Regions from separate parts of the Amycolatopsis sp. NPDC114503 genome, predicted to be linked through region 2. Evidence: riboswitches for the same ligand, from Rfam matches in the RefSeq annotation. Region 2 holds a riboswitch; the other holds the start of a gene.
What was found. Region 2 has a riboswitch for thiamine pyrophosphate ahead of thiO (glycine oxidase ThiO). Riboswitches for the same ligand answer to the same signal wherever they lie in the genome.
Positions count from the first base shown of each region.

Region 1: linked by a shared signal. The riboswitch ahead of ACZ7OI_RS23785 (thiamine ABC transporter substrate-binding protein) and the one ahead of thiO (glycine oxidase ThiO) in region 2 are both predicted to bind thiamine pyrophosphate.

Region 1 covers NZ_JBVKDT010000005.1:430,253-445,158, reverse strand. Annotated here, with positions in the region: gene ACZ7OI_RS23840 (exonuclease SbcCD subunit D) at 1-309, shown strand, start outside; gene ACZ7OI_RS23835 (AAA family ATPase) at 306-3,269, shown strand; gene ACZ7OI_RS23830 (methylated-DNA--[protein]-cysteine S-methyltransferase) at 3,799-4,302, opposite strand; gene ACZ7OI_RS23825 (DNA-3-methyladenine glycosylase 2 family protein) at 4,316-5,725, opposite strand; gene ychF (redox-regulated ATPase YchF) at 5,840-6,922, shown strand; gene ACZ7OI_RS23815 (hypothetical protein) at 7,022-9,142, opposite strand; gene ACZ7OI_RS23810 (hypothetical protein) at 9,308-9,880, shown strand; gene ACZ7OI_RS23805 (isochorismatase family protein) at 9,915-10,505, opposite strand; gene ACZ7OI_RS23800 (GlxA family transcriptional regulator) at 10,610-11,587, shown strand; gene ACZ7OI_RS23795 (DUF3592 domain-containing protein) at 11,764-12,189, shown strand; gene ACZ7OI_RS23790 (4a-hydroxytetrahydrobiopterin dehydratase) at 12,569-12,859, opposite strand; TPP riboswitch at 12,884-12,995, shown strand; gene ACZ7OI_RS23785 (thiamine ABC transporter substrate-binding protein) at 13,027-14,094, shown strand; gene ACZ7OI_RS23780 (ABC transporter permease) at 14,070-14,906, shown strand, end outside.
Region 2 covers NZ_JBVKDT010000001.1:1,345,153-1,360,058, forward strand. Annotated here, with positions in the region: gene ACZ7OI_RS06595 (MFS transporter) at 1-784, shown strand, start outside; gene ACZ7OI_RS06600 (NAD(P)-binding domain-containing protein) at 803-1,570, shown strand; gene ACZ7OI_RS06605 (MarR family winged helix-turn-helix transcriptional regulator) at 1,547-1,969, opposite strand; gene ACZ7OI_RS06610 (SDR family NAD(P)-dependent oxidoreductase) at 2,049-2,729, shown strand; gene ACZ7OI_RS06615 (threonine ammonia-lyase) at 2,860-3,804, opposite strand; gene ACZ7OI_RS06620 (hypothetical protein) at 3,958-4,752, shown strand; gene thiE (thiamine phosphate synthase) at 4,779-5,444, opposite strand; TPP riboswitch at 5,475-5,580, shown strand; gene thiO (glycine oxidase ThiO) at 5,577-6,665, shown strand; gene thiS (sulfur carrier protein ThiS) at 6,665-6,865, shown strand; gene thiG (thiazole synthase) at 6,868-7,620, shown strand; gene ACZ7OI_RS06645 (NAD(P)-dependent alcohol dehydrogenase) at 7,647-8,597, opposite strand; gene ACZ7OI_RS06650 (TetR/AcrR family transcriptional regulator) at 8,655-9,278, shown strand; gene ACZ7OI_RS06655 (MarR family winged helix-turn-helix transcriptional regulator) at 9,422-9,853, shown strand; gene thiD (bifunctional hydroxymethylpyrimidine kinase/phosphomethylpyrimidine kinase) at 9,850-10,683, opposite strand; gene ACZ7OI_RS06665 (phosphatidylinositol-specific phospholipase C domain-containing protein) at 10,796-11,803, shown strand; gene ACZ7OI_RS06670 (hypothetical protein) at 11,800-12,003, opposite strand; gene ACZ7OI_RS06675 (hypothetical protein) at 12,096-13,076, shown strand; gene ACZ7OI_RS06680 (glycerophosphodiester phosphodiesterase) at 13,087-13,758, shown strand; gene thiD (bifunctional hydroxymethylpyrimidine kinase/phosphomethylpyrimidine kinase) at 13,766-14,590, opposite strand; gene thiC (phosphomethylpyrimidine synthase ThiC) at 14,587-14,906, opposite strand, start outside.

The DNA of each region.
Region 1 (14,906 bases), on a different contig from region 2:
GACCCAGAGCACGAGCAATGGCGCGAGCACTTCCTCTCGGTCACCGTCACCGATCGAGTCCGTCCGATCGATGCAATGCGGTTGCTGCAAGACCGTTTTCCTTATGCGGTGCACATGGATTGGCGGCCTGACGGCGGTGCCGCCGGTGCCGAACTGAAGTACGCCGAGGCGGTGCGAGGACGCAGCGACATCGAGATCGCGCGCAGTTTCCTCGACGACTGCCGCGGCGCTCCGCCGACCGAACGCGAGGAGCGGCTGGTGCACCTGGCGCTCGAAGCAGCGAACCGGGCGGCGGTGGAGAAGCTGTGAGACTGCATCTGCTGGAGGTGGAAGCCTTCGGCCCCTACGCGGGTCGGGAGGTGGTGGACTTCGACGCCCTCGGCGCCGACGGTCTGTTCCTTCTCCACGGCGACACCGGCGCGGGCAAGACCACGCTGCTCGACGCGATCGCGTTCGCGTTGTTCGGTGTGGTGCCGGGCGCGCGCGGCGACGTCAAGCGGTTGCGGTGCGATCTCGCCGAACCCCATCGGCAGACTGAGGTCGTGCTGGAGCTGACCGTGCAGGGTCAGCGGCTGCGGATCGTGCGCGGTCCGGAGTACCAGCGACCGAAGAAACGCGGCGACGGATTCACCATGCAGCAGGCCCGGGTTTCGCTGACCTGGGTCGGCGAACCGCCCGCCGGGCTGCCGCCGGACGGAAGCATCCGCATCGACGAGGTGGCGCGCACCGTCGAGCGGCTGCTGGGCATGACGGCGGCGCAGTTCTTCCAGGTGGTGCTGCTGCCGCAAGGAGAATTCGCGAAGTTTCTCCGCAGCGACACCACGGAGCGCGAGAAGCTGCTGGAACGGCTTTTCGGCACCGAGCGGTTCTCCGACGTCGAACGCTGGTTCGCGGACCTTCGCGCGGAACGCGGCCGTGCGCTGGAAAAGCGGCAACAGGAGGTCCGCGAACTGCTCGCCCGCTACGCGCAGGAAGCGCAGCAGGAACCGCCGGAGGAGGGACAGCCGGAGTGGGTCGAGGTTGTCCTGGCCGAGATCGCTGCCCGGGCCGAGGCAGCGGAAACTGAGGCAGCGCAAGCACGTTCGGCGGCGAAGTCCGCCGAGGTCGCGCTGCGCGAGGCGGAAGAGGACGCGGACAAGATCCGCCGGGTTCGCCTCGCACACACTCGGCTGACGCAGATCGCCGAGCAGGCGACTGAACGTGCCGAGTGGACGGAAGAGATCGCGGCGGCTCGGCGTGCTGCCGCGGTGGTGCCCGAGGCCGAGTTGATGGACCGGCGCACGGCAGAACTCGGCGATGCGCAAGTGCTGGTGACAGACCGGATCCGAGACCTCGCCGACCTCGGTTTCGACGCGGCCGGGCTTGCTGTCGCCGACCTTCGCGAACGCGCTGGCTCCGTTCGCGAGGAAGCGGGTGCTCTCGCCGAGTTGGCGGCGGAAGCGACCCAGCAGAAGAGCGACGAACAACGCCGTGCCGAGCGGCAGAAAGTCGCGAAGAAAGCCGCCGAGCAGGTTGCTGGGCTTGCGGAGCGGCTGGACAAGCTGCCCGGTCTCATCGCCGCTGCGCGTACCGAAGCGACGGTGGCCGGAGAAGCGGCGGCGAAGCTGGACGGTGCCAAGTCCCGCGTCGACGAGTTGACGGCGCTCACTCGTGCGGCCGAGGAGTTGCCGCCAGCCGAAGCCAGGGTCGCGCGCGGCGAAGCGAAGCTGCGTGAAGTGGTCGACGAGCACCAGACTGCTCGGCAACGGCGGCTCGATCTCCGCGAACGGCGTCTCGACGGCATGGCAGCCGAGTTGGCAGTTGGCTTGGCCGAGGGAACGGCGTGTCCGGTGTGCGGGTCGGCCGAGCATCCGGCACCGGCGAACCATGACGCACCGCTGGTCGACGCGGCCGAAGAACGCGCAGCCGAGGACGCCGAACAGAAGGCGTCGGCATTGCGTCAGCGAGTGGTATCCGCGTTGGAGGAAGCCAAGGCGCGAGTCGTCTCCTTGCGGGAACGATTGGACGGACGCACCGCGGAGGAAATCGCGACCGCGCTGGCCGAAGCCCGGGCGGTCGTCGCGGAACTCTCCGGAAAGGCGCAGCGCAAAGACCAGCTGACCGGGAAGGTCGCCGAACTGGAGCGCGGTGCCGAACAACTGGCGGAACAGCGCCGTCTCGCCGAGCAGACGGTCACCGAGGCGAACGGCGAGATCCGGGCCTTGGACGAGCGGATGGCCGAACGCGAACAACGGCTGATTGCGGGCCGGGGAGAATTCCCGGATGTTCCCGCCCGACGGCAGCATCTGCTCACGTTCGCTGGCGCACTCGACTTGGCAGCGGAGGCGCATACCGCGGTGTCCGGAGCCGAGGCCCGGCTCGCTGAACAGCGGGATCTGGTTGAGATCTCGTTGCATGCCAAGGGGTTCTCGACCCTTGAGGAAATGCGCGCCGCCGTCCGCAGCGACGAGCAGGTCACCAAGCTCGAACAGGGCCTCGCTGAGGCGGAAGCGATGGCCGCCGGTGCGCGGGAGATGCTCGCGCAACCCGAACTGTTCGGGATCTCGCCGGACGACGCGGTCGAGGTCGCGCCGCTGGCCGAACGGGCGAAAGAGACGCGTGCGCGCGCGGACACTGCTTTTGCCGCGCAGCAAGCGGTTTCGGCACAACACCGCGAACTGGTGAAGCTGGCTGGACGGCTCGGCACGGCGCTGTCGGAGCTGCGGCCGCTGGAGGAGGAACAGGCCGAACTTCGGGCGTTGTCCGAAGTGGTCAACGGGCGAGGGCAGAACGCGCGGAAGATGTCGTTGCGTTCGTATGTCCTGGCTGCCCGGCTGGAAGAGGTCGCGCTCGCGGCGACCGCGCGGCTGAGGACCATGAGCCAGGGCCGCTACTCCTTCGTGCACTCGGACGCGGCCGGCGCACGCGGCACGAGGGGCGGCCTGGGCCTCGACGTGCTGGACGACTACTCCGGCGCAGTACGCCCAGCGAAGACCCTGTCGGGCGGCGAATCGTTCCTCGCGTCGCTCTCGCTGGCGTTGGGCCTTGCCGACGTGGTGGCAGGCGAAACCGGCGGTGCGCTGCTCGACACCCTCTTCGTGGACGAGGGTTTCGGCACCCTGGACGCCGAAACGCTGGACGTGGTGATGAACATCCTCGACGAACTCCGCGCCGGCGGCCGCGTGGTGGGCCTGGTGTCGCACGTCGAGGAACTCCGCCAGCGCATCCCCACGCGGCTGCGGGTGCGGAAGTCCCGCACCGGATCGAGAGTGGAGCTGCAGATGGCTTGATGAGATCAGGACGGGCTAGTGCCGGGTGACGGCTGGGCGCTGTGGCGAGCAATGTTGCGGTGGCGGGCTGAGTGCTGCAGCGGGCCGCTGTTGAAGCGGCGAGCCGGGCTGAGTGTTGCTGGCGGGATGGGCGGCCGTTAGGCGACTGGTCTAGCCAGCTCCGCCACGCTCGCCATCTCGGCCTGGCGACGTAGTAACGATTGCCGCTTCGGCCCGGGCACGTCAGTTACATCCGCCGTCTCGACATGGTCGCGTCAGTGGCGCTTGCCACTTCGGCTTGGCCGCGTCAGCAAGGCTTGCCACTCCGGCTCGCCACCTCAACCACGTTCGCCACTCCTGACTGGTTGCGTCAGCAGCGATTGCTGCTTCGACCCGGTCGCATCAGCGACGCTCACTGCCTCGGCTTGGTCGGGTCAGCAACGATCGCTGCTTCGTCCTCGTCGTTTCAGCAGCGCTTGCCCTCTCAGACCTGCCTGCCGCCGCCGCGCCCACCACTTAGGCTCGGCCCACCCGGCCCCGGGCCGAACCGTCAGGCGGGCTCTTCGTGGTGCAGAAGCCACCGCTTAGCGGGCACTCCCCAGCGGAAGTTGCCGATCGCTCCGCCAGTCCTCACCACCCGGTGGCAGGGCACGAACAGGGCCGCCGCGTTGCGGGCGCAGGCGCTCGCTGCTGCGCGGACTGCGGAGGGGTTTCCCGAGAGGGTGGCGTACTCCGCATAGCTCACCGGGCTGCCTGCCGGGACTTTGCGCAGCATCTCCCACGCGTGCTCGCGGAACGGACCAGACCGTTGCCGTACCTCGATGTCGGCGACGGCGTCGAGGTCGCCGCCGTGGTAGCGGCGGATCGCGGCCGTCACCGGGCCCAGGTCGCGGCGTTCGGTGAGGGTCGTCGGGGCCAGGGACGGCGAGATGAGCGGCGTCAGTTCGGCGACGTCACGCGTCCAGCCGGAGGCCAGGACGGCTCCGTCGCCTGTCACTACTGCGGTGAACGGGCCGATCTTGGTGTCCAAAGTGGACCAGAAGGCGGTGTGCACGGGAAGAGTCTCCTCAAACGGTTCGGGAACTGAGATACCGGCTGGCGTACGAACTCCACGGCTGCCAGGCGCGCGCGGACGTCGCCAGGTCGATGCCCAGCTCGGCCGCATTGCGGCGGACGGCTGGGTCGGCGGCCAGCAGGACGTCGGGAGCGCCCAGCAGGCGCATCACGACGTAGTCGGCGGTGGCCGGATCGACGCCGGCCGTGAGCATTTCGGTGCGCAGTTCGTCGGCGTCGCGGCCGACGTGCGGGTCCAATTCACCGGCGACAATCGCGGCGGCGACCTGCTTGACCAGCGGTTTCACGTCGGCCTCGGCGATGGCGGACGGGGTCGGGAAGAGGGTCGTCAGGGTGTCCATCGGCGGGTCGGCGGGCGGGACTGGTTCGCCGAGCCGGACAACGTCGGCCACGTCTTCGCCCAGCAGGGCGCGGAGCAGGACCTCTGGACCGTCGACGGCGCCTGGCACGCGGATGCCCGGGGTGGCGGCGACCAGCCGGGCCAGGGCGTCGTCGGCGGACAGCACGCGAGTGACGGCTTCCGGGTCGGCGTCCAGGTCCAGCAGCCGTCGTACTCGGCTGACGGCGCTGCTCAGGTCGCGCAGGTCGGAGAGCGCCAGGTCGCACTGCACGTACCCGGCGCGCGGGCTGACCCACACCGACGCTGGGCCGTGCGGCAGGCGCAAGGTGCGGCCGTAGCCGTCCTCGGTGACGGCTTCGATGCCCGGCAACGCCCGTGAGGCGTGGTAGTTCAGTACGCCCACCGCATCGAACGGGGCGCGGAACGGCAGGCGAAGGCTGAGCCGCGTCGCGCCGCTTGGTTCGTTGCGGTTCCCGCGGCGAAGCGAAGCTGCACGCAGCTGCGACGGAGTCGTCGCGAACACCTCGCGGATCGTTTCGTTGAACTGCCGGATGCTGGAGAACCCGGCCGCGAACGCGACGTCGGTCAGCGGCAGTTGCGACATCTCGATCAGCAACCGTGCCGAGTGGGCGCGGTGTGCTCGGGCGAGGCGGATGGGGCCTGCGCCAAGCTCAGCCGTCAACACGCGGCCGAGCTGGCGTTCCGAGTAGCCGAGCTGACGGGCCAAGCCGGGCACGCCCTCGCGCTCGACCAGGCCGTCCGAGATCAGCCGCATCGCGCGGGCGGCCAGGTCGGCGCGCACGTTCCAGTCCGGCGAACCCGGGACGGCGTCCGGCAGACAGCGGCGGCACGCGCGGAAACCGCCAGCCTGCGCGGCCGCCGACGTGGGGTAGAAACGGACGTTCTGTGCCTTCGGCGTGAGCGCCGGGCAGGACGGGCGGCAGTAGATGCCGGTGGTGCGCACAGCCATGATGAACTGGCCATCGAACCGCTGGTCGCGGGCGGTCACCGCGCGGTAGCAGCGCTCGGTGTCGCGCCAGATCGGGATGGTCGAGGTAGCCATGCCGTCGATGATGCCAGCAGGTGAGAGCCCTGACTGGCGGAAAACCGACACGACGTTGCCGCCGTGCTCACCGGGTCGGCGGGGGTCTGTCGCCAGCACGTAGACTTACCGGCCGTGAGTCTCACCCTCGGTATCGTCGGCCTGCCCAACGTCGGCAAGTCCACCCTGTTCAACGCGCTGACGCGCAACGACGTGCTCGCCGCGAACTACCCGTTCGCGACGATCGAGCCCAACGTCGGCGTCGTGCCGCTGCCGGACCCGCGGCTGGACCAGCTGGCCGAGATCTTCTCGTCGGAGAAGACCGTGCCCGCCGTGGTGTCCTTTGTGGACATCGCGGGCATCGTGAAGGGCGCGTCCGAGGGCGCGGGGCTCGGCAACAAGTTCCTCGCCAACATCCGCGAGGCCAACGCGATCTGCCAGGTCATCCGCGTGTTCGACGACCCGGACGTGGTGCATGTCGACGGCCGGATCGACCCGATGTCCGACATCGAGACGATCAACACCGAGCTGATCCTCGCCGACCTGCAGACGCTCGAGAAGGCGCTGCCCCGGCTGGAGAAAGAGGCGCGCACCAAGAAGGAAGCGCGGCCGGCGCTCGAAAACGCCCAGAAGGCCAAGAAAATCCTCGACGCCGGGCGCACGCTGTTCCAGGCGCAGAAGGACATCGACGGCGAGGCGCTGCGCGAGCTGAGCCTGCTCACCACGAAGCCGTTCCTGTACGTCTTCAACGCCGACGAGGCCGTGCTCACCGACGACGCGCGCCGTGAGGAGCTGGCGAAGCTCGTCGCCCCGGCGGACGCGGTGTTCCTCGACGCGAAGGTCGAGGCCGAGCTGCTGGAGCTGGACGACGAGGAGTCCGTGCGCGAGCTGCTGGAGTCCGTCGGCCAGCTGGAGCCGGGCTTGAACGCGCTGGCTCGCGCGGGTTTCCACACGCTCGGCCTGCAGACGTATCTCACGGCCGGCCCGAAGGAATCCCGTGCCTGGACGATCCCGCAGGGCGCGACCGCCCCGCAGGCCGCCGGCGTCATCCACACGGACTTCGAACGCGGCTTCATCAAGGCGGAGATCGTGTCGTTCGCGGACCTCGTCGAGGCGGGCTCGATGGCGGCCGCGCGCTCGGCGGGCAAGGTCCGCATGGAGGGCAAGGACTACGTGATGGCGGACGGCGACGTGGTGGAGTTCCGCTTCAACGTCTAGAACCGTGCTGTTGCTCGACGCCGCCCCTGGTCATCGGACCGGGGGCGGCGTTGCGCTTTCGGGGTCCAGGTGGCGGGCCTAAACCGGACTGAACGAGGGTTAGCCGTGCCGGGCAGACGGCAGCGAGGTCTCGATGGCGTTCGCCAATGCTCGAAGCCGCATCGGGGCTGACCTCACATCGCCGAGCGTATAGGTCGAGAATTTCGGGTCTTCCTGCTGCTGAACCATGCGAAGTGCTCCCACCTCGATTCGCGACAGCGAGGAGAACGCGGCTTGTACTTCTTCGACCGCTGGCATGAGGGCTGTCTTTCTCCCGTCCCGGGAGATGTCCCGAGCGGTGATCGCGTCGCCGGTCTCCGCGGCTTCCTCGGAGAGCTGTGCGACCACGAACGAGAGCACGGACAATTCTCGGCGTCGCTGTTCGATGACACGGTCAAGCTCATCGAGACCGTGGGGAACCTTGAACAAGGTCGCGGTCTCTTGCGGGCCGAGGCCGAGCTCGGTGGCTGCCTCGACGATGTCTCCCAGCCGTTCCGCGTCCACCAGGGCCCATCCCCGCTTCACGGCCATGTTCTTGATCGTGTCCCCGCGGAATGCCGGCCCGATCAAAGCCGCGAAGCGCGCGTTGTGCTTGCTCCGGTGCGTTTCCAGGGCAACATCGCTGAAGTCGGTATGCGTGGTGTGGCCATTCGAACGGGATTTGGCTTCGACGATCGCGATGACCTCGGTGTCTGTCTCGTCGTGCCAGCGGACGATGACGTCCGTGTCGCCCCCTCCGCTGACCGTGTCCGCGACGAACCCCAGGGCTCTGAACGTATCGCGCACCGCGTTTTCGAAGGCCTTCCCCAAAGCCAAGTCGAGTGCTTGCGGAGATCGCGAGAACGTCATGAGCTCTTCTTTGAGCGAACGACAGTCTTCCCGGCGCTTCTCCTGCGATTCAACGGACAAAACTGTTGGCTGCTCGACGGGGGCAGGTGTTTCGTCGAGCGGCAGTTCGGCGAGAAGGGCGAGACCTGCTTCGGTGGCGCGAAGGCTGCCGTGACGCGGCTCCTCGATGAGGTCGGTGTCTTCGAGAAATGAAGCGATCCACCGGGATTTCTCAATGTTGAGCCCGTACCTGGCTGCTTCGCGGTACATCTCCGGGCGAGTGACATCCGGCTTGACGGTGTGGATCATTTCGCCCACGAACCGCATGTTCGCGTGCAGAATTCGGATGAAGTTCACGTCGTCCTCGGTGGAGACCCAGGCGCGAGCGGGGACGGTCGCCTGATAGATGCCGAGGCCGATCTCGTGCAGCAGGCCCGAGGCGCGAAGGAAAGGCATCATGGAATCGACACTGGTGCGGCGGAGGCCGAATGACTCCGCGATAAAGCACAGAAGTTCCTCCCGTCCGATCGGATCGATCGCCGCGTTGACGATAGTCCTGAGGTTGACGACCTTGTTGGGTTTCGAAGCGGGGCTCGGCACCCAGATGTTGTAGGTGCTGCGGGAACTCTGCGGGCGTTCGGAAGTGGCGAGCTGGTTGAGGAGGTTCTTGATTTCGCTGGGCGCCTCGGTGACGGTATTGGCGCGAGCGAGGCGCATGGAGATGGCCTGCGGGGTGACTACCACGGTCCGTCCGAGCAGTTTCTCGCCGGCCGCGGTGATCCTCCATCGGCGATTCCCGCTGCCCTCGATGAGGCCGAGAACTTCAAGCCAGTCCATCCGGCTGCGCACGCCTCCGAGGCTTTTCCAGGTCGTGGCATACCGTTCCCGAAGGAGGTCGTCGACTTCCTCGACGGTCGAATCCTTTTCGGCAATCGCTGACAAAGCTTCGGCGAACAAGCGGAAACGATTCGTCAGGACTGAGGCGAGCTGTTCGGGAGCGGGGTTCGAGCGAACGGTCTGGCCAAGGGGAGACAGCTTCAGTTGCTCGTCCTCCAGGCAGGCAAGCCCGGTGCTCTTGACGAATTTGCTGTACTCGAGCCAAGTGAGGGGTTCGGTGAGCGGTGCGGCACCGCCTTGGCGCGGTGCGGTAGCGAAGATTGCCGCAGGAAGCTTTGGGCAGGCGGTCAGGTCGACTGCCTTGCCCGCCCCGATCTGATCCACGAGTTCGAGAACGAGCGGCACCCAGATGTTCTTGCCGCCGCGCAACGGGGGCAAAGAGGCTGCTTGTTTTCGCCACAATGCCCGTTGCTCGGCCAGCTGTTGCGGAACGTTTGCGGAGTCGTCGGATTTCACGGGGCGTGAGCTTACCGCAGGCTTCATTCGGAAATGGACCCAATTGAATCCATGCTGAAATTGTCCTATTGCCAAATAATGCGTCTTGGGTCCTGGCCGGGAATCGGCGTTGGGTCGCGAGCGGCACGCTGGCCTCTTGGGACCTGCGAACCGTAAGATCCGCCTATGCCCGTGCTCTTCACCCCGTCCTTGCCGGATCGCGAAGACGGGAGACGCCTTGGCGGTGCGCCGCCGGTTGCGCTCGAGGCGCATCCGCTTCTCGAGACACATCGCTATCTGCTGACTTTCCCCGCGGCTCCGTGGGCACCTGACAGCGAGGTGTCAGTGCTGCTGCGCAACGGATTCGACATCGGCGACAGCGACCTCGAATACTCGGACATGGCGATGCGCGCCCTCGTCCACGCACCGTCGCCGCGCGGCGAGTGCACTGCGATGGGATGGCCGGGACTTCGCTCGGCGGCGCTCGTCGAGATGCCGGACGCGGAGGACTCGATCGCGCTCGTCCGGATCGCGGACGAACTGGTGCTGATCCAAAACGAAACCGGTTACGCCGACGCCGTCCGCGCCGACGGGCATCAGTTTCTCTTTCAGGTCAACGAAGAAGGCTGGCCGGTTGACGGCGAGCTTGAGGACGTCATCGACGAGTACCTTTGGGGCTACGGGTCGGTCTATTTCTACGGCACCCCGGGAGCCGACGGAGTCGTGCGCGAGGTCGTCGCGGGGTTCATCGACTTCTGAGCCTCGGCAGGAGGCCGAGGCTCAGGGTCGAAATTCAGTTCAGGTCGGCGACACTAGGCACAACCACCCCGTAAAGGTCCCCGATAGTCGCCAGCGCGCTGTTATGCAGCTGCTCAGCACTAACCTCCCCGGCCGGAGCCAGCAGCGGCCGGGTAGCGCAGGCATCGGCGACCACGGTCGGGTGGTTGCCGCGCAGGAACGCGCCCTCAGCGGTGAACGTGACGCACATGTTGGTCATGAATCCGGCGATCACCACGCTCTTATGCCCGGCCGCGTCGACCCGCGAGCCCAGGTCCGTGTTCACGAAGGAGTTCGGCGCACCCTTCACGACGATCGGCTCGCCCTCGATGGGCGCGACGTCTGGGTGGATGCCGCCGATCTCGGCTCGGATGTCGTACGGCGTGCCTTCGCCGCCGTCGTTGACTACGTGGATCACCGTCGCTCCGGCGGTGCGGGCCTTGGCGAGCAGGGCCCGCGCTGCGGTCAGGGCTGGTTGCCAGCCTTCCAGTTCCATCACGCCGCGGGTGTAGGTGTTCTGGTAGTCGACCATGATCAGCGTCGCGTCGGCCAGCGTCGCCGGGGTCTGGTCGAGACCGTTCAGCTCCCGCAGCGTTTTCCTTGCCATGGTGGGGGTTTCCTCTCGTTTCTGTTCCGCACGATCGACGCTAGACTCGGCAGCGGATGTCGGCAATGACATGCAAGACGCAGAAACCGACATGAGGGGATGCGATGAAGAGGCTGCTGGTCGTCGTCCTGTTCGATCGGATCGACCTGCTCGACGTGACCGGGCCCGCGGAGGTGTTTTCCTTGCTGCAGCGGGAAATGGACCGTCCGACGGATTACCGGGTGGTGCTCGCGGCCGGGACGCTCGAGCCGGTGACCACCTCGGCCGGCGTGCGGGTGCTGCCGGACGTGACCTTCGCGGAGCTGGCGGGGAAGGCGATCGACACTCTGATCGTGCCGGGAGCGGTGACGGCCGGGGAGAACGGGGAGATCGTCGCCCGGTGTGATCCGGCGGTGGTCGAGGAGGTGCGGCGGCTCGCTGGGCACACGCGCCGGGTGGCTTCCGTCTGCGTCGGCGCGCACATCCTCGCGGCGGCGGGGCTGCTCGACGGCAAACGCGCTACCACGCATTGGTCGACGGCCAGGCAGCTTGCCGCGGAGCATCCGGAAGTGATGGTCGACGCGGATCCGATCTTTATTCGCGACGGCGGCGTATGGACCGGGGCGGGGTTGAGCGCTTGTCTTGACCTCGCGCTGGCGTTGGTGGCTGATGATTTCGGACCGGAGTTGGCCTCGCGGGTGGCCCGTCAGCTCGTGATGTTCCTGCGGCGGCCGGGCGGGCAGAGTCAGTTCAGCGTCTCGCTGGAACCCGCGTCCGCGACTCGGCGCGTGGACGAGTTGCGGCAGCACATCGCGGCTCACCTGGCGGATCCGTTGACGGTCGCCGATCTCGCCGCGCATGCCCACGTGACGGATCGGCAGATCACGCGGGTCTTCAAAGCGGAGTTGGGGATGACGCCCGCCGCTTACGTCGAGCACGCGCGGGTCGAGGCGGCGAGGCATCGGCTGGAGACGACTGATGAAACGTTGTCTCGGATTGCCGGCGCTTGCGGGTTCGGCACCGTTTCGACGTTGAACCGCTCTTTTCGGCGGACACTAAGTATTACGCCCAACGAATACCGAGAGCGGTTCCGGATCGGTTAACGGAACGGGAGCGTGTCGGTGCCGTTCGTGTTCGGGACGGGGCGCTCGTGACCGGTTCGCTGGTGTGCGGAGCGGCCGCGCAGGCGGTCCCGAACTGGGACACGGTGACCTGACCCACGCGGGGCAATTTCGGCGAAACGTCCCTCTCGAGCCGCTCGCCCGGCGAAGATGCCCCAGTGCGGATTGTTCTCTACGCCATCTGGGGCGCGTTCATGCTCGCCCTTGTGGTCAGCGTCGTGGTGCAGACGAGGAAAGCCCGGCGGCGCAAGACGGCGCTGGCGGTGTGGCCGCGGACCCAGGCCGTGGTGACCGGGTACGACCGGCGAAGGGGCGGTTCCGACAGCGACAGCCCGTCGCTCTACTACCCGCGGTACGAGTACCGCGGGCCGGACGGACGGGTCTACGGCGGCACGTCCGACACTGTCGGCTACCGGACGCCGCAGGAAGGGGTGACGCTTCAGGTGGCGGTCAACCCGGAAAACCCTGCCGAATCAGTCCCCGAGGGGCCGACCGGGATGCGGGTGCTCGGCTGCGCGTCGATCGCGCTCGGGCTCATCGGGATCGCCATGTTCTTCTTCATCCGGATGTTCCCGCTGCCGTGAAACGCCGGCGCTCAGCCGAGCAGGCCGAGCACCACCATCGACAAGAGGACGACGGCGGTCGAGAACACTGCGACCCAGGTGCGCTGTGCGGCGGTGAGCTGGGCGGACGTGCTGTTCATGGCGGGTCCTAGCGGGGCGAGTGCCGATGATTACCGCTGGGATAGCGCCTTGATCTAGCTCACTGTTACCGCTTGTGATCAAGGTCACGTCGATTGCGCGCGGTGTGCCACAGCACCCCGCCCGCGGCGGCCACCATCAGGCCGAACGAACCCATTCCCACCACGAGTGCCTGAACCATGAGGCCTCCTTCCTTCGCGTCTGTCCGGAAGACGCGCGAAGGGGCCGCTCATGTTGCCAGGGTTGCCGACATCACACCTGGTCAGCGGGCCGCCAGTACCTCGTCGATCTGCTTGGCCATTGCGAAATCGCGTTCGGTCAGCCCGCCCAGGTAGTGGGTGCTGAGGCGGAAGGTCAGGGTGCGCCAGCGGATGTCGATGTCGGGGTGGTGGTCGGCTTCCTCCGCCAGTTCGGCCACCCGGTCCACCACCTCGATCGCCGCCGGGAAGGACGGGAGTTCGACCGTCCGCACGATGCTGTCGTCCTCGCGACGCCATTCCGGGACGGTGCCGAGGGCCTGGTCCACTGCCGAGTCGTTCAATAGCTGCGTCATCACTCCATGGTGTCGGCTACGCTGCGGCATTGCCACGGGAGTCCGGTACGCCGGGCTGAGAGGCGGGCCTTCCACCCGCGACCGTTCGCACCTGGATCCGGATCATGCCGGCGTAGGGAGGCCGTATCGCTCTCCCTCATCCGGCGCAGTGCAGGAGGGGAAGAATGATGTCGCGGACCGTCCGCACGGTGGCAGGACTCGCAGGAGTCTCGCTGCTCGCCAGCGCCTGCTCGCTCTCCAGCGGCGACTCCGGCGGGTCGTCCGCGAGCTCTGACCAGCAGACGCCGACCGTCACGCTGGTCACGCACGATTCGTTCGCCGCCCCGCAGGACGTGCTCGACGCCTTCCAGCGCCAGTCCGGGATCAAGCTCAAGATCCTCAAGTCCGGCGACGCCGGCGCGCTCACGAACAAGCTCGTGCTCACCAAGGGCAGCCCGATCGGCGACGTCGCGTACGGCGTCGACAACACCTTCGCCTCGCGCGCGCTCAGCGAGGGCGTCTTCCAGCCCTACACCAGCCCGGAGGCCGACCGCGGCCCGCAGCGCTACTCCGTCGACCCGCAGCACCGGCTGGCGGCGGTCGACCTCGGCGACGTCTGCGTGAACATCGACCCGGCTTACTTCGCGAGCAAGGGCCTTCCGGAGCCGAAGACCTACGACGACCTCGCCGACCCCAAGTACAAGGACCTGACCGTCGCGGAAAGCCCGGCCACCGCGTCGCCGGGGCTTGCCTTCCTGCTCGGCACCGTCGCGAAGTACGGCGAGAACGGCTGGCAGGGCTACTGGCAGAAGCTGAAGGACAACGGCCTCAAGACCGTCAGCGGCTGGGAGGAGGCCTACACCAAGGGCTTCTCCGGCTCCTCGGGCAAGGGTCCGCGGCCGATCGTCGTGTCCTACGCCTCGTCCCCGGCCGCAGAGCTCGGCGAGGACGGCAAGCCGCGCACCAAGGCGCTGCTCGACACCTGCTTCCGTCAGGTCGAGTACGCGGGCGTGCTCACCAACGGCAAGCAGATCCCGCAGGCCCAGAAGGTCGTCGACTTCCTGTTGTCGCAGCAGTTCCAGACGACGGTCGCGGCCAACATGTACGTCTACCCCGCGCGCCAGGGCGTCGAACTGCCCGCGGGCTGGGCCACCGCGGCGCCGCAGCCGCAGACGCCGGCCACCATGCCCGCGGACAAGGTGCAGGCAGGCCGGGAGAAGTGGATCGGGGAATGGCGCTCGCTCATGGGCGCGTGATCCCCGCGCGCACCATCGGGCTCACGCTGCTCGGCCTTCTGCCGGTCGCGTTCCTGGTGGTGTTCTTCGCCTGGCCGGTCGTCGCGATCGTCGGCCGGGGGTTTTCCGCGGGCGGGGTCGACACCGTGCTCGGCGATCCGCAGACGTGGCGGCTCGCCGGGTTCACGCTGGCCAGCGCGGCCGCGTCGACGGTGGTCGCGGTGCTCGCCGGGCTGCCAGTGGCGTATCTGCTCGCGCGCGTCCGGCTGCCGGGGGTCGGGCTGGCTCGCACGATCGTGCTGGTTCCGTTCGTGCTGCCGACGGTCGTCGTCGGGCTGGCTTTCCGGGCGATCTGGCCGGACGGTGGCGTGCTGCCGCTCGTGCTGGCCAACGCATTCTTCAACGTCGCGGTCGTCGCGCGTACGGTCGCCGGGCTGTGGGCGCATCTCGATCCGCGAGCGACCGAGGCGGCGCGGGCGCTCGGTGCCTCGCCGTGGCGGGCGTTCCGGTCGGTGACGTTGCCTGCGCTCGGCCCGGCTGTCGCGTCTGCGGCCGCGGTGGTGTTTCTGTTCTGCGCCACCAGTTTCGGCGTGGTGCTGATCCTCGGCGGCGGTAGTTACCGGACACTCGAGACCGAGATTTACCTCCGGACGGTCGACTTGCTCGACCTCTCCGGTGCGGCTGCGTTGTCGTTGATCCAGTTCGCGGCCGTCGTCGCCACGCTCGTGCTGGGGGCCGTGGCGCGCCGGAAGCGGGAGAACGCGGTGAAGCTGCGGTCCGCGCAGGTCACGGCGCGTCGGCCGCGCGGCGGGGAGTGGTGGACGGTCGGTGCC
Region 2 (14,906 bases):
CGCGTTGGTGGTCGGGGTTGTTGGGTTGGGTTTGTTTCTTTGGCTCCAGCACCGTGCTGCCGAACCGCTGGTGCCGCCGTCGTTGTTCCGCGACCGGACGTTCACGCTGTCGAACGCGCTGACGTTCGTGGTTTACGCGGCGCTCGGCGGCGTGATGATGTTGCTGGTTCTGCAGCTTCAGGTGTCGCTGGGTTATTCGCCGACGCTCGCCGGGCTGGCCGGATTGCCGATCACGGTGATCATGCTGCTGCTTTCCGGCCGGTCGGGCGCGCTCGCGCAGCGGATCGGGCCGCGGCTGCAGCTGGTGGTCGGGCCGATCGTGGTCGGCGTCGGGATGCTGCTGCTGACACGGGTCGGGCCGGGGTCGTCGTACCTCGGGTCGGTGCTGCCCGCGGTGGCGGTGTTCGGGCTGGGGCTGGCCACTGTGGTCGCTCCGGTGACCGCGACGGTGCTGGCCGCCGCGCCGGACCGGTACGCCGGGGTCGCGTCCGGGGTGAACAATGCCATCGCCCGATCGGGTGGACTTCTGGCGGTGGCGATTTTGCCTGCCGCGGCCGGTTTGACTGGATCCGCCTATCGGGATCCGGTCGCGCTGACCGCCGGATGGCAGACGGCGCTGGTCATCTGCGCGGTGCTCGCGATCGCCGGCGGCCTTATCGCGTTAGGAATTCACAACGGGGTGCTCGGCACCGCCGAGCCGGACGATTCGCCGCATCCCGGGGATTGTCTGCACTGCGGGGTGGAAGGGCCGCCCACGCACGTCCATCCAGGCGGGCGTCGCTGATCTTTCGGTGGGGGAATTGTGCTGGGGTTTGTCGGTGCCGGCGAGCTGACCGCTGCCATCGTGACCGGGCTCGACGGGAGCTTGCCGGTCGTCTTGTCGCCGCGTTCGCGGGAAATCAGCGCGGCGCTGGCTGCTCGGTACCCGGACGTGCGGGTGTGCGCGAGCAATCAGGAAGTGCTTGATCAGGCGGACACGGTGGTGCTGGCGGTGCGGCCGCCGGTGCTGCGGGAAGTGGTGGCTGAGCTGACGTTCCGGCCGGAGCACGTGGTGCTCAGTGCGGTGGCCGGGGTGCGGGTGGAGCGGGTGCGGGAGCTGGTCGCGCCGGCTTCGCGGGTGGTGCGGTCGATTCCGCTGCCGCAGGCGGCGCAGCGGCAGAGCCTGACGGCGATGTATCCGGAGGACGGCGTCGCGCGGGAGCTGTTCGAGCGCGTGGGCGGGGTGGTGGTGCCTCGCGACGAACCGGGTTTGGAAGCGTTCAGCGCGGCGACGTCGACGTTCGCCGCGCACCTGGACTATCTGGCGACTATCGCCGGGTGGATGGGCGCGCAGGGGGTCGAGGCTGAGATGGCTTCGGCGTATGTGACGCACGTGTTCGCGCAGGTCGGAAAGTCCCTGGCGGGTGGCGGTTCGCTGGAGGACCTGACTTCCCGGCATATGACTCCGGGCGGGATCAACGAGCAGTTGCTGACTCGTCTTCGGGCCGAAGGGATGCCGGAGATGGTGCGGCAGGGCCTGGATGCGGTGCTGGCCCGGTTGCGCGGATCAGCCGCGGGATCGGGCGACTAGCCGGGTCTCGATGCTCTGCAACGCCGTGATCAACGTGCTGGCTTCTGTCGGGGAAGTCCCGTCGAGCAGCGCGGACCAGGTGTCGCGCAGCCGCCGCAGGTTTTCCGCCGCCTTTTCGGTGGGGTAGAGGCGGACTCGCCGGGCGTCGTCGGGGTCGGTCTCCCGGCGGAGCAGGCCCTTGTTTTCCAGGCCCCGGACAGCTCTGCTGACGTTGCTGGAGATCATCTGGGTGGCCTCGGCCGCGGCGTTGACCGTGGTTCCCGGATGCCGGTCGACGAACCGCATCACCGCGCCTTCCAGCGGCGTCCCGGACTCGGCGTCGGCTTCCTTGGCGGCATTGATGTGCCGGGCCACCGCGAGGATCAGGTCGGCTAGCTCGAAGAGCTGTTCGTCTTTCACCCGCTCAGCATAGCTATCGTTTGACAGGTATTTCCTTCGCGGCGTAACTTAGCTATCAAATGATAGCTAAGGAGCAGTCATGACCGAAGGCAAGAGCGCGCTGATCATCGGGGCGTCGCGTGGGCTGGGCTACGCGCTGGCCGCCGAGTTCCTCGGCCGTGGCTGGCGGGTCACCGCGACCGAGCGGACGCCCTCCGCGCTGCACGAGCTGGCCGGGCTCACGGTGGAGACCGTCGACATCGCGGTGCCCGAACAGGTCGCGGCGCTGCGCGAGCGGCTCGCCGGATCGGCGTTCGACCTGCTGTTCGTCAACGCCGGAACCAACTACACGACCGACCCCTCGGCCACCTTCGCCGACGTGTCCACCGAGGACTTCGCCCGGGTCATGGTGACCAACGCGCTGAGCCCGATGCGCGTCGTCGAGACCCTGCGGGACCTGGTCCCCGCGACGGGCACTATCGGCGTGATGTCGTCGGGCCAGGGCAGCGTCGCCGACAACACGAAGGGCGGCTTCGAGGTCTACCGGGCGAGCAAGTCCGCGCTGAACCAGCTCATGCGCAGCTTTGCCGCCCGGCACGCCGACGACCCGCGCACCCTGCTGCTCATGGCGCCCGGCTGGGTGAAGACGGACCTGGGCGGGCCGGGTGCCCGGCTGACCGTCGACGAGAGCATTCCCGGGGTCGCCGACACGATCGAAGCTTGGGCGGGCAAGGGTGGGCTGCACTACCTGGACCGCCAGGGGCAGACCGTCAACTGGTGACTGGCCAGGTCTGTGAGGGCCACCTTGAGGGAATCAGATTCCCTCAAGGTGGCCCTCACAGACGTTCGCCTCGCGAACCGCGTTCGTGGGGCGGGGGCAATCCTGCGCCGTCGGGAGCGGGGCGGCTTCGTCAGGCGAGCAGCTCGGCCAGCATCGTCGGGTCGATGTTGCCGCCGGAGACGATCGCGACGGTGCGTCCGCCGGGGAGTTCGTCGGCGTGGTGCAGGTAAGCGGCTGGGGCGGTGGCGCCGCTGGGCTCGGCTACCAGGCGGCCTTGCCGGGCCAGAGCGCGGACGGTGTCGCGGATTTCGTCCTCGGTCACGGTGATCACGCCGTCCAGGACGTGCCGCAGGTGCGCGAACGTCAGCTCAGACGGTTGCGCGCGCAGGCCGTCGGCGATGGTGCGGGCGCGTTCGGCGATGGGCCAGTCCACGATCTCGCCCGCGGCGAGGCTGGCCGCGGTGTCGGCGGCCAGTTCCGGCTCGACGCCGTAAACCTTCGCGTTCGGGCACTTCGCCTTGATCGCGGTGCCGACTCCGGAGGCGAAGCCGCCGCCGCTGATCGGGACCAGCACGGTCTCGACGTCCGGCAGGTCCTCGGCGATTTCCAGGCCGACGGTGCCCTGTCCGGCGATGATGTCCGGGTGGTCGAACGGCGGGATCAGCGTGAGGCCGCGTTCCTCGGCGAGCGCGAGCGCCGCCGATTCCCGTTCCGCGATCGGCACCTCGCGGACTTCCGCGCCCCAGCGAAGGGTGGCTTCGACCTTCAGCCGCGGAGTGACGTCCGGCACCACGATCACCGCGGGAATCCCGAATTCGCGCGCGGCGTAGGCGACCGCTTGCGCATGGTTGCCGCTTGAATACGCGACCACCCCGCGTTTCCGTTCGGTGTCGGTGAGTGCGGCGATCGTGTTGTACGCGCCGCGGATCTTGAACGCGCCGATCGGTTGCAGGCTCTCGGGTTTCACCCAGAATTCGCCGGGAACCCAGAGCTGGCGCAGCAGCGGAGTGTGCACCGCGGTGCCCTTCACCCGCTCGGCCGCGGCTTCGATGTCGGAGATCGTCACGAGGTGCATGAGACGAGTATGTCAGGAAAGTGTGAGCTTTAGTCTATCCATTGTGGACAGTCAACGTGGCGTCCCTCACGCCGGGGCAACGAAGGGAGCACCTCAGACGACTTAACCGTTGAAGAAACAGGGACAACGGCCGGGAACGATCAGATCGGAATCATGAGCGAGGAGCAGAAGGAAACCGCGGAGGACAAGAAGAAACTCCGGATGACCCCGGTGCTCGCCGCGGCGCTGGCGGCGGTCACCGCCGCGTTGCTGGGTTCGACGCTGGGGGTCGCGGGAACAGTCATCGGCGCCGGAGTGGCCAGTGTGGTCAGCACCGTCGGCGGCGAGTTGTACCTGCGTTCTCTGCAGCGGACTCGTGATGCCGCGCGGAAGGCGATGGAGACGGCTGGACGACGCACTCGCGGCGGCGTCGCTCCGGTGCGCGTGCCGGCCGACAAGCCGACCGCTCCCGGCGAGGCTCCCACGGCGTACCTCTCCGTCGACCTGGCGAACATGCCCACGGTCCGGTTGTCCGAACTGAAGCCGACCGAACCCGAGAAATCCGACAGCCTTGGCGAAAAACTCCGCAAGATGCGGTGGCCGTTGATCATCGCTTCGAGCGTGGTGGCATTCGTCGTCGCGCTGGTTGTCTTGCTTGGTCTGGACTGGACGACCAAGGGAAGCGTGTCCACCGGCCTGATCCCTCGGCAGCCGGACACCAGCCAGCAGCGGGACGATCATCCGGACAACACGCCGAGTACCGCACCGCAGACGCCCCCGCCCGGCGAGTCGAAGCAGAACAACCCGACGTCGACTCCGACGACGACGCCCAGTGCTCCGCCGCCTTCGCAGCAGACGCAGCAGAGCCGTCCGCCGTCCACGTCCTCGAAGCCGAGCACGAGTTCGCAGGCGCCCAGCAGCAGTCAGACTCCGACTGCTCCTGCGGTTCCGTCGAACGCGGGCGAGTAGCCCGGGCTCGCGGCTGTACGGCTCGGCTACGAAAGCCGGGCCTTCAGCCCCTCCGCGGCGGCCTTGGGGTCCTCGGCCTCGGTAATCGCCCGGACAACCACCACGCGAGACGCCCCCGCGTCCAGCACCTCCGGCAGCCGGGCCTCGTCGATCCCGCCGATCGCGAACCACGGCCGCTCAGTCCCGAAAGCCGCGGCAGCCCGAACCAGTCCCAGCCCAGGCGCGGACCGGCCAGGCTTGGTCGGCGTAGGCCAGCATGGGCCGGTGCAGAAGTAGTCCACCCCGTCCTCGGCCGCGGCCGCCGCGGCCTGCCCCTCCGAATGGGTGGACCGGCCGATCACCACGTCGTTGCCCAGGACTCGCCGGGCGAGGGCGACCGGGATGTCGTCCTGCCCCAGGTGCAACACATCCGCGCCGACGGCCAGCGCCACATCCGCCCGGTCGTTCACCGACAGCAGCGCCCCATGTCGCGCACAGGCCTCCGCCAGCACCTCCAGCGCCGCGATCTCCTGCTTGGCCTCCAGCGGCGCGCCCCCGGTCTTGTCTCGCAGCTGCACGATGTCGACGCCACCGGCCAACGCGGCGTCAGCGAACTCGGCGAGGTCTCCGCGCGAGGCGCGCGCGTCGGTGCACAAGTACAGCCGGGCGTCGGCGAGACGGGTGCGAATTTGGTCTCCGGTCAAGGCAGGCATGGCGGTGACGTTACCCGCGCGCTACGGTGTGGGAGTCCGCACGGGAGCCCGAGGCACGGGCTGAGAGGGAGCTGCCGCTCCGACCGTGGAACCTGATCCGGGTCATGCCGGCGCAGGGAGCGTGATTCCACTGTGAACACCAGCACCACAACCGTCACTGTCGTCGGCGGCGGCGTCATCGGGCTGTCCGCGGCTTGGCGCGCGGCCGCCCGTGGATGGCGCGTCACGGTCGTCGACCCGGATCCCGTGCGCGGCGGCGCGTCCTGGCTGGCCGGCGGGATGCTCGCCCCGGTCACCGAGGCTTGGCCGGGCGAGGAAGCCGTGCTCAGCCTGGGGGAGGCGTCGCTGCGACGTTGGCCCGGCTTCGCGGGGGAACTCGCCGCCGAAGGGACCGATCCCGGGCTGGCCGAGCACGGCACGATCGTCGTCGGGTTCGACAGCGCAGACGCCGGGCACCTCGACATCCTCGCCGGGTACCTGCGTTCGCTCGGCCGCGACGTCGAGACGCTGACCGGGCGCGAGGCGAAGCGGCTCGCGCCGGGCCTCGGCGCGGTACGCAGCGGGCTGCACGTACCGGGCGATTTAGCCGTGGACAACCGGAAACTGCTTACAGCGCTGAGCGAAGCGGCTACGAAGCGTGGGGTCGAGTTCCGTCGCGAGCGGCTCGAGAGCCTCTCCGAAGTGTCTGGCCCCGTGATCCTCGCGGCCGGTGCGTGGACCGGGCAGCTGCATCCGTTGCTGGAGCACGCTGTACGTCCGCTAAAGGGGGAGATTCTGCGACTGCGTCCGCGTCGGGGCTGTCTGCCGCCTCCGCCGTACACAGTGCGCGCGATGGTCGAAGGACGGCCGATCTATCTGGTACCGCGAGAAGACGGCGAACTGGTCCTTGGCGCGACGCAGTACGAAGCGGGTTTCGATCAGGCCGTCACCGCGCGCGGCGTGCGCGAGCTGCTGGAGAACGCGGAGCGGATTCTTCCCGGCATCACGGAGTACGAGCTGGTGGAAGTCGCCGCCGGGCTGCGTGCCGCGAGCCGTGACGCTTTGCCGTACATCGGCGAAGTGAGCGAAGGCGTGTACGCCGCGACAGGACATCACCGCAACGGTTTGCTGATGGCCCCCGCGACCGCGGACGCCGTGGTCGCGTGGCTGGCCGGGGAAACCCCGCCGCCGGAGGTCGCCGCGGCGATGCCCGCCCGTCTGGTCGAGAAGGAGCGAGTCTGATGGAGATCAAGGTCAACGGCGAGTGGCGGGAATTTCCCGACGACAGCACGGTTTCCGCGGTCCTGGACGCGCTGGGAGCGGAACGCCGCGGCGTGGCCGTCGCGGTCAACGGCGAGGTCGTGCGGCGTGGCGAATGGGAAGAAGCGGTCGTGCCGAAGGGCGCGAACCTCGAAGTGCTGACCGCGGTTCAAGGAGGTTGAGCATGGACGACCTGATCATCGGCGAACACAAGCTGTCGTCGCGATTGATCATCGGCACCGGTGGCGCGGCGAATCTCGAAGTGCTGGAACGCGCGCTGGTCGCGTCGGGCACCCAGCTGACCACCGTGGCCATGCGCCGAGCCGACGCCGAGGGCGGCTCCGGAGTGCTGGAGTTGTTGCGGCGCTTGGACATCGAGCTGCTGCCCAACACCGCGGGCTGCCGGACGGCGGCCGAAGCCGTGCTCACCGCCCAATTGGCCCGCGAGGCGCTGGAAACGAACCTGATCAAACTCGAGGTGCACGCCGACGACCGGACGCTGCTGCCCGATCCGCTGGAGACCCTCGAAGCAGCCGAACGCCTGGTGGCGGACGGATTCACGGTGTTCGCCTACACGAATGACGACCCGGTGCTCGCCCTCCGCCTGGAGGAAGCGGGCTGCGCGGCGGTGATGCCGCTCGGCGCCCCGATCGGCACCGGGCTGGGTATCCGGAACCCGCACAACATCGAGCTGATCGTCTCGCGCGCGTCGGTGCCGATCGTGCTGGACGCGGGGATCGGGACTGCCTCGGACGCCACGTTGGCAATGGAACTCGGCTGCTCGGCGGTGCTTCTGTCGACGGCGGTGACCCGTGCGGCGGACCCGGAACGGATGGCGCTGGCGATGCGGAGCGCGGTGGAGGCCGGGTATCTGGCGCGTGGCGCGGGACGGGTGCCGCAGCGGTTTTGGGCGCAGGCGTCGAGTCCTCCTCGCTAGGACTCTCGTGAGTGTTGATGTCGGTTCTAACCGGCATCAACACTCACGACCACCTTGCCGCGCACCCCGCCACCCTCAAGCGCCCGATGCGCCTCCGCGATATCCGCCAGCGGAAACACCCGGTCCACCAACGGCCGCACCAGTCCGGCATCGACCCACCGGCTCAGGTCGGCGAGCAGATCCGCCTTCGGGTTCCCGCTGAAGGCCCGCACCCATCGCTTCGGGCGCAGCGCGTTCGCCGCCACGTAACCGAGCGAGCGGACCGGACGGTCGAGGTCGAACGCGATCGCGACCATCCGTCCGCTCGGGGTCAACAGCCGTCGGAAGGTCTCGAGGTCGCGGCCGACGGTGTCGAGAATGACGTCAAACTTCCCCAGCTCGCCAGGATCGCGGTAGTCGAGCGCGACATCCGCCCCGAGTTCCCTTGCCAGCTCTAGGTTCTTGGCGCTCGTCAGTCCGGTCACGTGTGCGCCCATGGCTTTGCCGAGCTGCGTCGCCACAAACCCGACTCCGCCGGTCGCGCCGCGGATCAGCAGGCGTTCGCCGGGCTTGAGATGGGCTTTGTCGCGCAGCGCGGTAATCGCGGTGGTGCCCACCGCCAGCGACGCGGCTTGCTCGGGATCGAGCCCAGCGGGTACGTGGTCCAGCCGGTCGGCGGCCATCACGTAGTACTCGGCGGCCGTGCCCATCCGCCGCCCGCCGCCCCAGACGAGGTCGCCGACTGCGAAGCGGCTCGTTCCGGGTTCCGCCACCTCGCCGACCAGGTCGATGCCGATCCGCTTGGGAAAACGCTTGCCGCTGAACGGAAGCAGCTTCCCGGACCGCATGGCGAGTTCGCCGCCGTTGACCGACAGCGCGCGTACCCGGACGAGGACTTCGCCGGGGCCGGGCACCGGAGTCGGAACCGTGGTCTCGCGCAGGACTTCGGGCGGTCCGTAGCGGTCGTAGGCGATGGCGCGCATCGAAGTGGAAGGCATGTTCCACTTCTAGCACGGAAAGTGGAAAGGGTCTTCCGATTCGCGTAAAGTGAGAGAGTGCCGGAAAAACCGACTCGGTTGCGCACCGACGCCGCCCACAATCGCGCGCAGATTCTCGAGGTCGCGAAGCACACCTTCGAGACCGAGGGCCTGGACGTGTCGATGAGCGAACTCGCGCGCCGCGCGGGCCTCGGCGTGGCCACGGTGTACCGCCATTTCCCGACGAAGGCCGATCTGGTCGCCGAAGCCTTCGCCGAGCCGATGGCCGAATGCGCGGGGATGCTCGACGAAGCGCTCGCCGACCCCGATCCGTGGCGTGGGTTTTGCCGGGTGATCGAGGAAGTCTGCGCGATGCAGGCGAGCAACCAAGGTTTCTCCGCCGCGATCGTGACCGCGCTGCCCGATCAGGCTGGTTTCGCGAAGCTGCGGGACCAGGCGTTGCGCGGGTTCACCGAGTTGATCCGCCGGGCGCAAGAAGCCGGTGCGCTGCGGGCCGACTTCGCGGTTTCCGACCTGTCGTTGATCTTGCTGGCGAACGGCGGGCTGCGGTCGGGCGCGGGAGCCGCGGCACCGGCGGCGTCGCGGCGGCTCGCGGGCTATCTGCTGCAGTCGTTCCGGGCGGAGACGGCCGCGCTCCTGCCGCCGCCCGCGGAGCTTCCGCTCGACGGGTCGGTGCTCTAAATGGGCGGCCAAGCTGCACAAATAGCCTGGTAATGGTGATTTCGCCCGCGCTTGACGCGGATTGTGCACGGGTACGCCGTATGGTTGACGGCACCCTTTCCGGCGCACCCAGCGGCGGGCACCAGCGTCAGAAGGAGCCGATCGTGACTCTTTCCTCGGTCCAGGACGTAACGGGCCGGTTGTATCTAGCGGTGGGACGGCTTTCCCGCTCGCTGCGCCAGGCCGGCGCGCCCGGGCCCGGCCACGGGTCGATCTCGGCGCTGGCCACGCTCGTGCACTTCGGCGAGCTGCGTCTCGGCGACCTCGCCGCGAAGGAAGGCGTCGCGGCGGCCACCATGTCGCGGATCGTGGCCACGCTGGTGGAGGCCGGTTACGTCACCCGCGAATCCGACCCGGTCGACCGCCGCGCCTGGCTCGCCCGCGCCACCGAGGAAGGCGAACGCCTCGTCTCCGGCGTGCGCTCCACCCGCGTGCAGGAGCTCAACCGCCGTCTCGACCGGCTCACGCCCGAAGCTCGCGAGTCGATCATCGCCGCGCTTCCCGCGCTGGAAGCCCTGATCTCCGACGAGAGCTAGAGCTCTTCCGGGGCCAGCCGCCAGAACGCCGACACCGGGCCGACTTTCGCGCCCATCGGGTACGAGTGCTCGACGGCCTGAGAGACGAACCACTTGCCGTAACGCGCCGCTTCGACCACCGGCATGCCCTTGGACAGCCCAGCGGTCAGCGCGGACGCCATGGTGTCGCCGGCGCCGTGCGTGTGCGGGGTCTGCCAGCGCGGGCCGGGCAGCTCCACGAACGTCGAACCGTCGAAGAGCAGGTCGACGCACTCCGGGTCGGACTGCAGGTGGCCGCTCTTCACCAGCACGTATTTCGGCCCGAGCCGGTGCAGCACGACGGCCGCGGTGTGCATGCCTTCGCGGTCGGTCACGGTCATGCCGGTGAGCAGCCGCACCTCGTCCAGGTTCGGCGTGAGCACGGTGGCGCGCGGCACGAGTTCGTCGCGCAGCGCGGCGAGGCCGTTGTCGTCGAACAGCGACTGGCCGGTCATCGCCGCGGCCACCGGGTCGACCACGAACGGAATCGAGCCGTCGCGCCCGATCCCGGCTTTGTCGCAGGCCGCCGCGACCGCGTGGATGATCTCCGCGGACGCGAGCATGCCGGTCTTCGCCGCGCCGACGCCCATGTCCTCGGCGACCGCCTCGATCTGCCCGGCCACGATGTGCGGCGGCAGATCGGCGCGGTCGTGCACGCCGAGCGTGTTCTGGACGGTGACCGCGGTGACCGCGACCAGGCCGTGCACCCCGCAGGCGAGGAAGGTCCGCAGGTCCGCCTGCAGCCCGGCGGCCCCGCCGGAATCGGATCCGGCAATGGTGAGCGCGGAGGGCGGGCTCGGGTTCTCAGTCATGTGCGCGTTCCGACTTCTGGTCTGGTCCATTGAGGCAACTGTGCTTCATTCACAGTCCACCACGATGGCACAGTAAGTGTTCGTGCTGGTCCCCGTGACGAAGGAGACATCAGTGAAGCTCGCCGCGGCCGGTCTCCTGCTCCTGTCCACGCTGGCGGTACCGGGGGTCGCCAGCGCGGACAGCCCCAAGCTCTCGCACGTGACCACCGTCGGCGTGCACAACACCTACGACCCGGCCGCGTACCCGTACCTCGCGCAGGCGCTGGACAATGGCTCGTCCCTGCTCGAACTCGACGTCTGGCCGGACTTCTTCACCCACGAGTGGAAGGTCAGCCACTCCAACCCGCTGGGCAACAGCAACAACTGCACCGCCGCGCGAACGGCCGCGGACCTTTACTCCGGCGGGACGAACAAGGACCTCGAATCGTGCCTGGACGACATCCGGATCTGGCTCGGCGCGCATCCTGGTCACTCGCCGCTCACACTGAAGATCGAAATGAAGACGGGGTTTTCCGCGAATACCGGCCTCGGCCCGGCCCAGCTCGATGCCGCATTCCGCGACCATCTCGGCGATGCGGTGTTCAAGCCCGCCGACCTTCTCGGCAGCCACGCCACGCTCGATGAAGCGTCCAAAGCGGACAATTGGCCGACGCTGGACGCGTTGCGGGGCAAGGTGCTCACCGAGATCATCCCGGGCACGGTCGAAGAGGGAAACCCGACCGACACGCTGCACACCGACGTCGAGTACGCCGGCTATCTGCTGGCCCAGAAGGCCGCCGGGAAGCTGGATTCGGTGCAGATCTTCCCGACCGTGCACGGCGCCGCGGGCGGCGACCCGCGCGACAAATACTCCGCGGAGCAGAAACCGTGGTTCGTCGTTTTCGACGGGGACGCCAGCGAATGGCTCGCGAAGGCCGGAATGTCCTGGTACGACGAGAACCACTACTACGTGGTGATGACGGACGGGCAGAACGTCGCACCGGCCATCGACGACCACAACCCGACCGTCGACCAGGCGACCCAGCGCGTGGCGGAGTTGGCCAAGCAGCACGCTTCCGTGGTGACGTCCGATTGGACCGGTCTCACGAGCGTGCTGCCGACGGTGGATTCGCGCGGCTAGAACCGCGGCGGCGGTTTCAGTACTGACATCCGGTATTGGTACACCGCTTGCGCTTCGGCGATCCCCGGTCGCGGCGTGACGCCCGATTTGCGGATTGTTTTGACCGCCGAAGCGGTGCGATGCTCGGTGACCAGGCCGTCGACCTCGTGCTGCACCTCAAGCGGCAGCCTCGCCCACAACGCTTCCGGTGTCTCGCTCATCCGGCCAGTGTCGCATTCACGAGCACCCGGAAGGGGACGAGATCCCTGCTATGGTGCGATGTCCGCTCGAAGCGAGCCGGGGGTGCGGATTCATGGCAATGGTGCCGGTCGAGGTTGTCGTGGGCAATTTGGCGCTGGACGAGGCAACCGTGACAGACATCGTCCGCCTCTCGATCACCGTCCTGCTGGGGGCCAGCGGCGTTGTCGCATGGATCTTTTCGAAACGCGCGCGGGCGCGTTCCTCGCTGGGCCGAATGGGTGTCGACATTTCCGACGCTTCGCTCGCCCGATGCATCGCGGACGGTGACCTCAAAGCCATCGACCTGCTCCTGCGCACGGGAATCCGCGCGGACGCACCGCTCAACGGCCGCACCCCGTTGCAGGCCGCGATCAAAGCCGGTGACGAGCGAGTGATCGGGCTGCTGATCCGCCGCGCTCCGCCGGAAGCGGTCGTCCGGGAATTGCTCCGGGACAGCGTCCCGGAAGCCGCGCCGACCGGTTCGCCCGCGTTCACGGTGCTGCCCGGGGTGCAGGGCGTGCTCGAGCACATTCAGCGCCAGATCATCTCGGCGCTGGATTCCGGGGAACGGACCGAGATGCTGAACCTCGGACTGGACCTCGAGGTCGTGCAGACGTTCCTGCTCTACAAACTGATCTTCCAGAAGAACCTTCGCAATCTCGAATACCAGGGCATGCTGATCGAGAGCGGCGCGGAACGGATCAAACCGGTCATCGACGGGGGCAGTTCCATCCACTCGGGGACCGCGGCCGCGGTGATCGAGAAGATCGGCAACCAGATCGCGGAGAACGCGGCCTTCCTCGAGAGCAACAACATCTCCATCGAGATCCGGTCCTACGACGTGCCGCCGGTGCTCCACGGTTTCCTGGTGGACAACCGGCATCTGTACCTCGGCTTCACCGAGTTCGTCCAGGGAAAACTCCACGGCGGCGAGTTCGGCTACCTCTATCTCGACCGGCTGGCGGCGGATCCCATGACCGCCCATCTCTTCCGGGTGTACCGCTCCTGGTTCGAATTCCAGTGGAATCACGGCACAAAGCTTTGTGCCTCCTGAAAGGTCGGGCATGCTGGTCATCGGACATCGCGGCGCGGCCGGGCACGCGCCGGAGAACACTCTCGCGTCGATCCGGAAAGCGATCGGCCTCGGCGTGGATCTGGTCGAAATCGACGTCCAGGCCACCAGGGACGGGCAGCTCGTCGTGTTCCACGACAAGTTGCTCGACCGGGTCACCGACGCGACGGGTTACCTGTGGGATTTCGACCTGGCGCGCTTGCGGGCCGAGGTGCGCGTCGCCGGCGAGCAGATCCCGTTGCTGAGCGAGGTGTGCGAACTCGTCCGGGACAGTTCTGTCCGGCTGATGGCCGAGATCCTCGACCCCGCCACGGCCAAAGCCGTTCTCGCGACCGTGTCGGAAATCCTGCCCGCCGATCAGTTCCTGGTGGCGTCATTCCATCACGACACCGTGCGCGAACTGGTTGCGCAACACCCGGGCCTCAAGGCGATCGCGCTGGTCGAAGGCGCGCCGGTGGATCCGGTCCGGATGGCTCGGGACTGCGGCGCGCACTACGTGGGGCTCGGATTCGAGTCGATCCAGCAGGAGAAGGTCGCCGCGCTGCAGGAGGCGTCGATCTCGGTTTTCGCCTGGACGGTCAACGATCCGCGGGAAATCGATCGCGCTCGCCGGTTGGGAGTCGACGGAATCATCTCCGACTATCCCGACCGGGTCGCGCGCTGATCGCCCGTTACGACGGATTCGCGAGCCGCCAGAACGGGGAAACCGGGCCGACTCCCGCGCCGAGCGGATACGCCTCCAGGACGCAGCGTTCGATGAACCGCTTCGCCTCCGCGACCGCGGTGGGCACGTCGGCGCCCTTCGCGAGCGACGAGGTGATCGCCGACGCCATGGTGTCGCCGCCGCCGTGGGTGTTTTCCGTGTCGATGCGCGGGCCGCTCAGCTCGATCACCGCCGAGCCGTCGGTGAGCAGGTCGACGCAATCGGCGGCGTCGTAGAGATGGCCGCCCTTGACCAGTACCCACTGGGAACCGAACTCCAGCAACGCTTCCGCGGCTGCGTGCTGGCTCTTCGTGCCGGTGACCGTGACGCCGGTCAGCAGCCGGACCTCGTCGAGGTTCGGCGTGATGAGCGTGGCGCGCGGGAACAATTCCGTCCGGATCGCTTCCAGCGCTTCTTCGCGCAGCAGCGCGTGACCGGTCATCGACGCGGCTACCGGGTCGACCACGAACGGGGTGTCCGTGGTGCGTCCGATGTGGACCTCGTCGAGTGTTTTCGCCACCGCCTGAATGATTTCCGCGGTGGCGAGCATGCCGGTCTTCGCCGCGTTGACGCCCATGTCCTCGGCGACCGCCTTGATCTGGGCGGTGACGACGTCGACCGGGATTTCGGAGAACCCTTGCACGCCAAGCGAATTCTGCACGGTGACCGCGGTGAGCGCGACCAGCCCGTGCACGCCGTTGGCGAAGAACGTGCGCAGGTCCGCCTGCACGCCCGCACCACCGCCGGAATCGGATCCGGCGATGGTGAGGGCAGTGCGAGGGGTGCCTGTCACTGGTTGACCACCGGCAAGTAGACCTTGTTGCCCTGCTCGGAAAACTCCGCGGACTTCTCGGCCATGCCCGCCTCGATCGCCTCCACAGAGGACAGACCGTGCTCCTCGGCGTACTTGCGCACGTCCTGGGTGATCCGCATCGAGCAGAACTTCGGCCCGCACATCGAGCAGAAGTGCGCGGTCTTGGCCGGTTCGGCGGGCAGTGTCTCGTCGTGGAAGGCCCGCGCGGTGTCCGGGTCGAGCGACAGGTTGAACTGGTCGTTCCACCGGAACTCGAAGCGGGCCTTGGACAATTCGTCGTCCCAGTCCTGCGCGT